Regions from separate parts of the Rhizobium yanglingense genome, predicted to be linked through region 2. Evidence: riboswitches for the same ligand, from Rfam matches in the RefSeq annotation. Region 2 holds a riboswitch; the other holds the start of a gene.
What was found. Region 2 has a riboswitch for S-adenosylmethionine ahead of metA (homoserine O-acetyltransferase MetA). Riboswitches for the same ligand answer to the same signal wherever they lie in the genome.

Region 1 (4,210 bases), 740 kb from region 2:
TCCTCTCGGATATGCGCTTCGAGCAGCCAGACGCGCGTACGGTCACTATGACCTACGATCAGTGCTTGGCAATCGTTAAGAAGAGCGCCGAGAGGAATGCCCCTCGATTGGGTTCGTCGAGGCGCTGAAGTTCGAGGCGGCGCTGCGCCGTATCGACGTTATCGGCGAATGGTGCCGCCTCCCGAAGGTGGCGAGTTCCGTTGGCGCGGTCTCATGGCCGGCGATATCTCAAAGGATATGATCCTGACCCTGAAGACCAGCAAGACGGGAGCTGCGGTCGCTCGCGATCTGAACAGCTATCCGCTCGTGACCGAAGCTCTGAAAGCCTACACGCTTCCAGAGATCGGTCCGGCCGTGATTGATGAGGACTACGGGAAGCCTTATTGGAAAACCGGATGCGGAGAAGTTCCGCAAGGTTCGCGTTGCTGCGGGGGTTCCCAACAATGTCTGGTCGATGGACACGCGCGCAGGCGCGGTTTCGGAGACGGTCGAGGCAACCGGATCGATCGAAATGGCAAGCAACCTCGCTACCCGCTCGACGGTGAAGATGACGAAAAAGTACAGCCGTGGCGACGGGCTGAGGCTAGCCGCAAGATCGCCGAGGCCCGCGCCGAATCGCGCAAGTGAAACGGCAGTGAAACGCCAATTTTAAGTTATTGAAGTTGCTGGAGCGGGTGAAGGGAATCGAACCCTCGTATTCAGCTTGGGAAGCTGCTGCTCTACCATTGAGCTACACCCGCGATGACGGAAGCCTTCCAACAGATGGGTGGCGGTGTCAAGGCTCTCAGATGCGGAAGTGCTTCGAGAGTTTCAGGCCCTGGGCCTGGTAGTTCGATCCAAGGCCGGAGCCATAAAGGCTTTCGGGTTTCTCCAGCATGTGCTCGTAAACCAGGCGGCCGACGATCTGGCCGTCCTCGAGGATGAAGGGCACTTCATGGCTGCGGACTTCGAGAACGGCGCGGCTGCCCATGCCGCCGGCAGGTGCGTGGCCGAAGCCTGGATCGAAGAAGCCGGCGTAGTGCACGCGAAACTCGCCGACGAGCGGATCGAAGGGCGTCATTTCGGCTGCGTAGTGCGGCGGAACGTGCACGGCCTCGCGCGAAACGAGAATATAGAACTCATCCGGATCGAGGATCAATTCGTTGCGACCGCGGCTGTAAAGCGGCTCCCAGAAATCGAAGATATCGTGCTCGGCCTTCTTATCGACATCGACGACGGCCGTGTGATGCTTGCCGCGGTAGCCGATCAGGCCATCATTGTCGCCTGCCAGGTCGATCGACAGCGCAATGCCGCCGCCCGAAACGTTCGGCTTGGCGCTTGCGACCAGCGTTTCCGCATCATGCAGCGCCTGCAGTTCCGGCTCGCCGAGAATCGAATACCCGACCCGGAACCGTATCTGCGAGAGGCGCGAGCCACGGCGCACGACGACAGGGAACGTGCGCGGGCTGATTTCCAGATAGAGCGGGCCAGAATAACCGGAAGGTATCTTGTCGAATTCCTGCGCGTAGTCGGTAATGACACGGGTGAAGATGTCGAGGCGGCCAGTCGAGCTCTTCGGGTTGGCCGAGGCGGACATTTCAGCCGGAAGATCGAGCCGCTCCATGAGAGGCACGATATAGACGCAGCCCGTTTCGAGCACGGCACCTTCGGAGAGATCGATGACGTGCAGGCTCAGCCGGTCGAGCTTGTCGGCAACGAGATGCGAGGGACCCGGCATGAAACTTGCCCGGACGCGGAACGCCTTGGCGCCCAAGCGCAGGTCCAGGCTGGCCGGCTGGATCTGATCGCGGTCCAGTTCCCGCTCACTCGTGAGGCGGCCCGTTTCAAACAGCGCAGCAATTGCGCGATCGGCCAAGATTCCAGTTTCCCGAGCCATCATGCTCCATCCATAATTTGCCTCAGACAAAACCAAACTCAAGGAATTGACGCAAGAAGCTATCAGCAGTATTGCAGCTTTATCCCGTGGTGATTTGGCCGGTCGGCTTGCAGCCACGTTAAAGAAGTGGCTAAAAAGACCGGGTATGAAACCGGTCTGCTTTTGCGGCCGGTTTTTTTGTTGTTTGAAGGTGGTGATGGCATGAGCAAGACTTGGCGCCCGGCAACCCAACTCGTTCACGAAGGGACGCTGCGCTCGCAATATGGCGAGACTTCGGAAGCGATCTTCCTGACGCAAGGTTTCGTCTATGATACCTCTGAAGCGGCGGAAGCCCGATTCAAGGGCGAGACGGACGGCTTCATCTATGCCCGATACGGAAGCCCGACCAACGATATGTTCGAAAAGCGGATGTGCGCGCTCGAAGGCGCCGAAGACGCCCGCGCCACCGCTTCCGGCATGGCTGCCGTCACCGCGGCGATCCTCTGCCAGTTGAAGGCCGGCGACCATATCGTTGCCGCCCGCGCGCTCTTCGGCTCCTGCCGATGGGTGGTCGAAACGCTTGCGCCGAAATACGGCATCGAATGCACGCTCATCGACGGCCGCTATCTCGAAAACTGGGAGAAGGCGATCCGCCCGGCGACGAAGGTCTTCTTCCTCGAAAGCCCGACGAACCCGACGCTGGAAGTGATCGACATCGCAGGCGTTGCCAAGCTCGCCGACCAGATCGGCGCCAAGGTGGTCGTCGACAACGTCTTCGCAACGCCGCTCTTCCAGAAGCCCCTGGAACTCGGCGCCCATATCGTCGTCTATTCCGCGACCAAGCATATCGACGGCCAGGGCCGCTGCCTCGGCGGCGTCGTGCTTTCCGATAAGGAATGGATCGACGAAAACCTGCACGACTACTTCCGCCACACAGGTCCGGCCATGTCGCCTTTCAATGCCTGGACGCTTCTGAAGGGCATCGAAACGCTGCCGCTGCGCGTCAAGCAGCAGACGGCGAGTGCTGCCAGGATGGCGGACTTCCTTGCCGAACAGAAGCAGGTGGCCAAGGTGATCTATCCGGGCCGCAAGGATCATCCGCAGGCCGATATCATCGCCAAGCAGATGTCCGGCGGCTCGACGCTCGTCGCATTCGAGCTGAAGGGCGGGAAGGAAGCAGCCTTCGCGTTGCAGAATGCGCTCGATATCATCAAAATCTCGAACAATCTCGGCGATTCCAAGAGCCTGATCACGCATCCGGCAACGACGACGCACAAGAACCTGAGCGATGACGCCCGCGCGGAACTAGGCATTTCCCCCGGCACGGTTCGCCTTTCGCTCGGCATCGAGGATGCTGATGACCTGATCGAAGATTTCGCTCAGGCTCTTTCAAAGGTTAAGTCCTGACCTGCGATAGCGACGGCCGGACCTTGCCGGTCCGGCCACATGCTCCACCTAAGAAATGGCGCAAGAGCTTCGCTTTAATACGGGAATTAACTTCGAAAATTAGGATTAATGTTCGAAACGACGTGCAATCATCGCGGTTTGAAGGATGATGCATGTGCCGTTTCTTGACGGATCGAGCGCTGTATAAGATACGGGTAACATATCTTGGCTATGGTGTAAGGCATGTACCGCGCCCTCACACGAGATATCGAAGTTGTCGTCGAGCCCTTTTATCTGGAGGAGCAATCCGATCCGGATGATGATCGCTATGTCTGGGGCTACCGGATCGTGATCAGCAATAATTCGGACCTGACAGTACGGCTCATCAATCGCTACTGGAACATCACCGATCAGAACGGCCTGGTGGACGAGGTGACCGGTCCTGGGGTCGTCGGCGAGCAGCCCCGGCTGGAACCCGGCGATACCTACGAATACTCGTCCGGCTGTCCGCTCGATACGCCTTCCGGCCTCATGTTCGGGCACTACCAGATGGAAACGGAGGACGGCGAGCTTTTCGATGTCGAAATACCCGCCTTCTCGCTGGATTCTCCCGGGCTGCTCAGAGTGCTGAATTGATCATTCCGCAGCCGATGCGACTTCCACGACCTCAAACCGGTAGGTCGTGGAACAGAATTCGCAGGTAACGGCAATCTCGCCATTCTCCTGGCTGGCGTCGATCTCGTCGTCCGAAAAGCCCTTCAGCACATTCTTGATCTTCTCGCGCGAGCAGCTGCAGCGGTCGAAAACTGCCCGGGTACTGAAAACACGCACGCCACGCTCGTGGAAGAGGCGAAAGAGCAGGCGTTCGATTCCGACCTGCGGATCCGTCAGTTCGTCCGCGTCGATCGTGTCGACCAACGCGCGCGCTTCGGTCCAGGCGTCGTCTTCCTTGTGTGCCAGCGCGGCGTT
Region 2 (4,210 bases):
TTCTTCCGGCGATGGCGAATTGATCGTGCGGGACAATATCCTTGCCGCCGGCGAACGGCCGCGTGAGCGCATATCGGCCGAGAAAGACGAAAGACGCCAGAGCGGCTGCTCCATGCGCTCCACCTTACTGGAAACGAAGGTACCGCTGCCGTGACGCGACTCCAATGCGCCGGAGGCCATCAGATCACGATAGGCGGTTCGCACCGTCACGCGGCCGACCTTCAGAGCTTCTGCGAGATCGCGCTCTCCGGGAAGGGCTGCACCCGGCTTGAGAAGGCCTTCCTGAATGAGGCCAGTCAACGCCAGTGCGAGCCGCTTGTAGAGCGGTCCCGTCATCGTTTCGTCGCGCAGACCGCGGGCATTGAGCTCCGCTATCAGACTGGTTCTATCCATGGAATAACCATAGAACCTATTTAGAACCACTTTTCAAGCTGAATCTCTGCCGCAAAGATGAAAACCCTCGTGGCGGCACGAAGGTTGATAAGTGATCGAATGTCCGCGAAGATCAGCTTTTCGTGAAGATGTAATCCGTTTCCTGCCGCAGCACCTCGCCTGGGCGTAGCACCGCATTCGGAAAGCCCTCGTGATTGATCGCATCCGGCCAAACCTGCGTTTCGAGGCAGAAGCCGGCGAAGGGCCCGTATTTCCGCCCTCCGATGCCTGCGACCGCAACGTCGAGCTTGAAACCGGCATAGAACTGGATGCCCGGTTCGGTGGTTCTAACCTCCAGCGAGACACCGGAGTTGACGCTGCGTGCCAGTACGACGGAGCGCTTGGCCGTGCGTTCCGTCGAAAGGCAGAAATTGTGGTCGTAAAACGCCTGCTCGCCGTCTTCAAACCGCTTCATCGGGGCCATTTCGCGAAAGTCGAAAACCGTGCCTTCGACCTGTCGGATCTCGCCGGTCGGGATTTGTTTCTCGTCAGTCGGTAGATAATGATCGGCAGCGATCATGATATCGTGGCCGAGCGCATCTTCGCGGCCGTCGAGATTGAAGTACGCGTGCTGGCAAAGATTGGCGAGCGTCGGCTGGTCAGTGGTCGTCTCGTAGACGACCGAGAATTCGCCATGGCCATGCACACGGTAAGTCGCCTGGACCGTGCAGTTGCCTGGATAGCCTGCGCGACCGTCCGGGTCGACGATCTTCAAGACGACACGGTCGGCATCGTGCTCGACAATCGTCCAGTTGCGCTTGGCGATATTATCGCTGCCGCCGTGCAGATGCGAAACGCCCTTTTCATTGAGCTCGAGCTGATGGGCCTTGCCGTCGAGGGTAAACTTGCCACCGCCGATGCGGTTGGCGCAGCGGCCGGGCGTTGCACCAAAATAGGAGGAATGGGAGGGGTAGCTGGCAAAGTCGTCGAAGCCGAGCAGGAGAGGCGCATCATGGCCGTCGAGCCGGAGATCCTGGATGACTGCCCCCCAAGTCATGATCTTGGCTGTAAGGCCGCCGCCCTTGATCTCGACGCGATAGACGGTTTCGCCGTCTTTCGTCGTCCCGAAAACGTCCCGTTCGAGCTTTTCCGACATAGTTCGCCATCCCAAATCTGTGTTGGTTTCAGGCCCGCGAACCTGCCTCCATTTGTTGATGACCGCAACCGTCAAACACAAAAAAGAAACGCCGCCGCAACGAGATCAGCGGCGGCTGCAGTTCAGATTTTTGTACCGATTTCGTCGAGATTATAGGGCGTCGTCTGGTAAATTTCGTTGATCCAATTGCCAAAGAGCAGATGCGCATGGCTGCGCCAGCGGTTCTGCGGTGCGAGCGAGGGATCGTTATGCGGGAAATAATTATGCGGCATCTTGATCGGCACGCCGGCATTCACGTCGCGGAAATATTCGTCGGAAAGCGATGTGGAATCGTATTCCACATGATTGAACATGTAGAGCCGCTTGCCTTTTTTCTCGTGCACGAGACACACACCCATCTCGTCGGATTCCATGAGGACTTCGAGGCTTGAGGACTTGTCGATATCGGCGCGCCGGACCTCGGTCCAGCGCGAAACCGGCACTTCGAAATTATCGGAAAATCCATTGAGGTAGACGGATGAAGGCTTGAGGTTCTTATGGCGATAGACGCCGAACGCCTTTTCCTTCAGCTCGTATTTCGGAACCTTGTGGAAATGGTAGATCGCCGCCATTGCGCCCCAGCAGACATTCATGCTCGAATGAACGTTCGTCTCGGTCCAATCCAAGATCTTCTTCATCTCCGCCCAATAGGTCACGTCCTCGTAAGGCAGAGTTTCGATCGGTGCGCCAGTAATGATGAAGCCGTCGAACTTGCGATGCCTTACCTCCTCCCAGGTCTGGTAGAAAGCAAGCAGGTGGTCTTCGGATGTGTTCTTGGCCCTATGGTTGCCAATGCGGATCAGCGAGAGCTCCACCTGAAGCGGCGAAGCGCCCACAAGGCGCGCCATCTGCAACTCCGTCTTGACCTTGTTCGGCATGAGATTGAGAAGCCCGATCTGCAAAGGGCGGATATCCTGACGGATCGCCGCCGTTTCGGTCATCACCCGCACGCCCTCATGAACGAGGGTCTCGAAAGCGGGCAGAGTATCGGGGATCTTGATGGGCATTGCGGTCACTCAACAAAGCAAAAGGTACCGGCAAATAAAAAACCGGCGGCGAAAGAATCGCTACCGGTCCGCACGCGGCCCTTTAGCGACTTATTTAACGTGGCTGCAAGCCGGCCGGCCAAATCACCACGGAGAACACTAAATAGCGCCGGAGCCCACGCGAATCAATCGCAATTCTGAAGGGCGCGCGTTGAACCAAGGTAACTCACGCGTTAATGACTGGTAGAATCTGTTGATGGACAGGGCGCGTCACCATGTTAATCAAGCATCATCATGGTCCGCATGGAAGGACATAATGGCAGACGACGTCGAAGGCAGGCCGAGCATTCAAGGGCAGGATAGAGTAGGTTACGATCTGAGCCTCGGATACCGCCTGAAACTGATGTTTGCGGCATTCTGGGATTCCAAGGTCCGCGGAAAGATTCTGCTTCTCGCCTCGATCTTGCTCGCGGTGATCCTGGCGACGGCCTATGGCCAGGTCATTCTGAACCGCTGGAACGCACCGTTCTACGATTCCCTGCAGCGCCGCGACGTCGGCGAATTCTTCCATCAGCTCCAGGTCTTCGCGTTGATTGCCGGTTCGCTATTGCTCATGAACGTCGGCCAGGCGTGGCTCAACCAGATGACCGCGCTTTATATGCGCGAAGGGCTGACCCGCGACCTCGTGGATCACTGGCTGAAGCGCAAGCGTGCGCTGCGTCTCGCCTCAACCGGCCTCATCGGGGTCAACCCGGATCAGCGGCTGCATGAAGACGCCCGCAACCTTGCAGAAAGCACGACCGGCCTCACGCTCGGCCTCATCCAGTCGACAATCCTGCTCGTCAGTTTCATCGGCGTTCTCTGGGAGCTTTCGAGCGGCTTCGTCTTCCATTTTCGCACCTACGCCTTTGCCATTCCGGGCTATATGGTCTGGGCCGCGATCTTCTATGCGGCATCCGCCTCGATCCTCAGCCAGATCGTCGGCCGCAAGCTGGTGATCTTGAATGCCGACCGCTTCTCCAAGGAAGCGGAGCTGCGCTTTTCGCTGATGCATGCCAACGAGAACATGCCGGCGATTACCGTGGCCCGCGGCGAGGAAAACGAACGCCGGCGGATCAATGAGGATATCACTTCGGTACTTGCCATCCTGAAGCGGCTGACCATGGCTAGCACCAACCTCACCTGGGTTTCGGCCGGTTACGGCTGGCTGGTCATCGTCGTCCCGATCATCGTCGCGGCTCCCGCCTATTTTTCAGGCAGCCTGACCTTCGGCGAACTGATGATGTCCGTCGGCGCCTTCAACCAGGTGAATACCGCCCTGCGCTGGTATGTTGCCAATTTCACCGCGATCGCCGAGTGGCGCGCCACGCTGATGCGCGTGACCGATTTCCGCCATGCTTTGCACGGCATGGACGAACCCATCAATCCGAAGAATGCGATCACCTACGAGGATAACGCCGATACGCTGACCCTCAAGAATCTCATGATCGCCGCCAAGCTCGGCGAAGAGATCGATCTGTGCGGCGGCTTTGCCGTCCGCGAGACGGATGTCACGATCAGAGCCGGCGAGAAGGTGATGATCAACGGCGATCATAATGTGAACCGCAAGCTGCTGTTCCAGGCGCTTGCAGGCCTCTGGCCCTGCGGCAGCGGCAAG

Region 1: linked by a shared signal. The riboswitch ahead of ACW4PC_RS17025 (O-succinylhomoserine sulfhydrylase) and the one ahead of metA (homoserine O-acetyltransferase MetA) in region 2 are both predicted to bind S-adenosylmethionine.

The regions. Positions count from the first base shown of each region.
Region 1 covers NZ_CDSAWY010000005.1:1,482,371-1,486,580, reverse strand. Annotated here, with positions in the region: gene ACW4PC_RS17045 (hypothetical protein) at 1-128, shown strand, start outside; gene ACW4PC_RS17040 (hypothetical protein) at 214-627, shown strand; tRNA gene ACW4PC_RS17035 (tRNA-Gly) at 667-740, opposite strand; gene ACW4PC_RS17030 (2'-deoxycytidine 5'-triphosphate deaminase) at 785-1,879, opposite strand; SAM riboswitch at 1,953-2,031, shown strand; gene ACW4PC_RS17025 (O-succinylhomoserine sulfhydrylase) at 2,078-3,262, shown strand; gene apaG (Co2+/Mg2+ efflux protein ApaG) at 3,485-3,877, shown strand; gene ACW4PC_RS17015 (Hsp33 family molecular chaperone) at 3,878-4,210, opposite strand, start outside.
Region 2 covers NZ_CDSAWY010000005.1:743,627-747,836, forward strand. Annotated here, with positions in the region: gene ACW4PC_RS13285 (GntR family transcriptional regulator) at 1-393, opposite strand, end outside; gene ACW4PC_RS13290 (aldose epimerase family protein) at 506-1,528, opposite strand; gene metA (homoserine O-acetyltransferase MetA) at 1,651-2,574, opposite strand; SAM riboswitch at 2,637-2,714, opposite strand; gene ACW4PC_RS13300 (ABC transporter ATP-binding protein/permease) at 2,870-4,210, shown strand, end outside.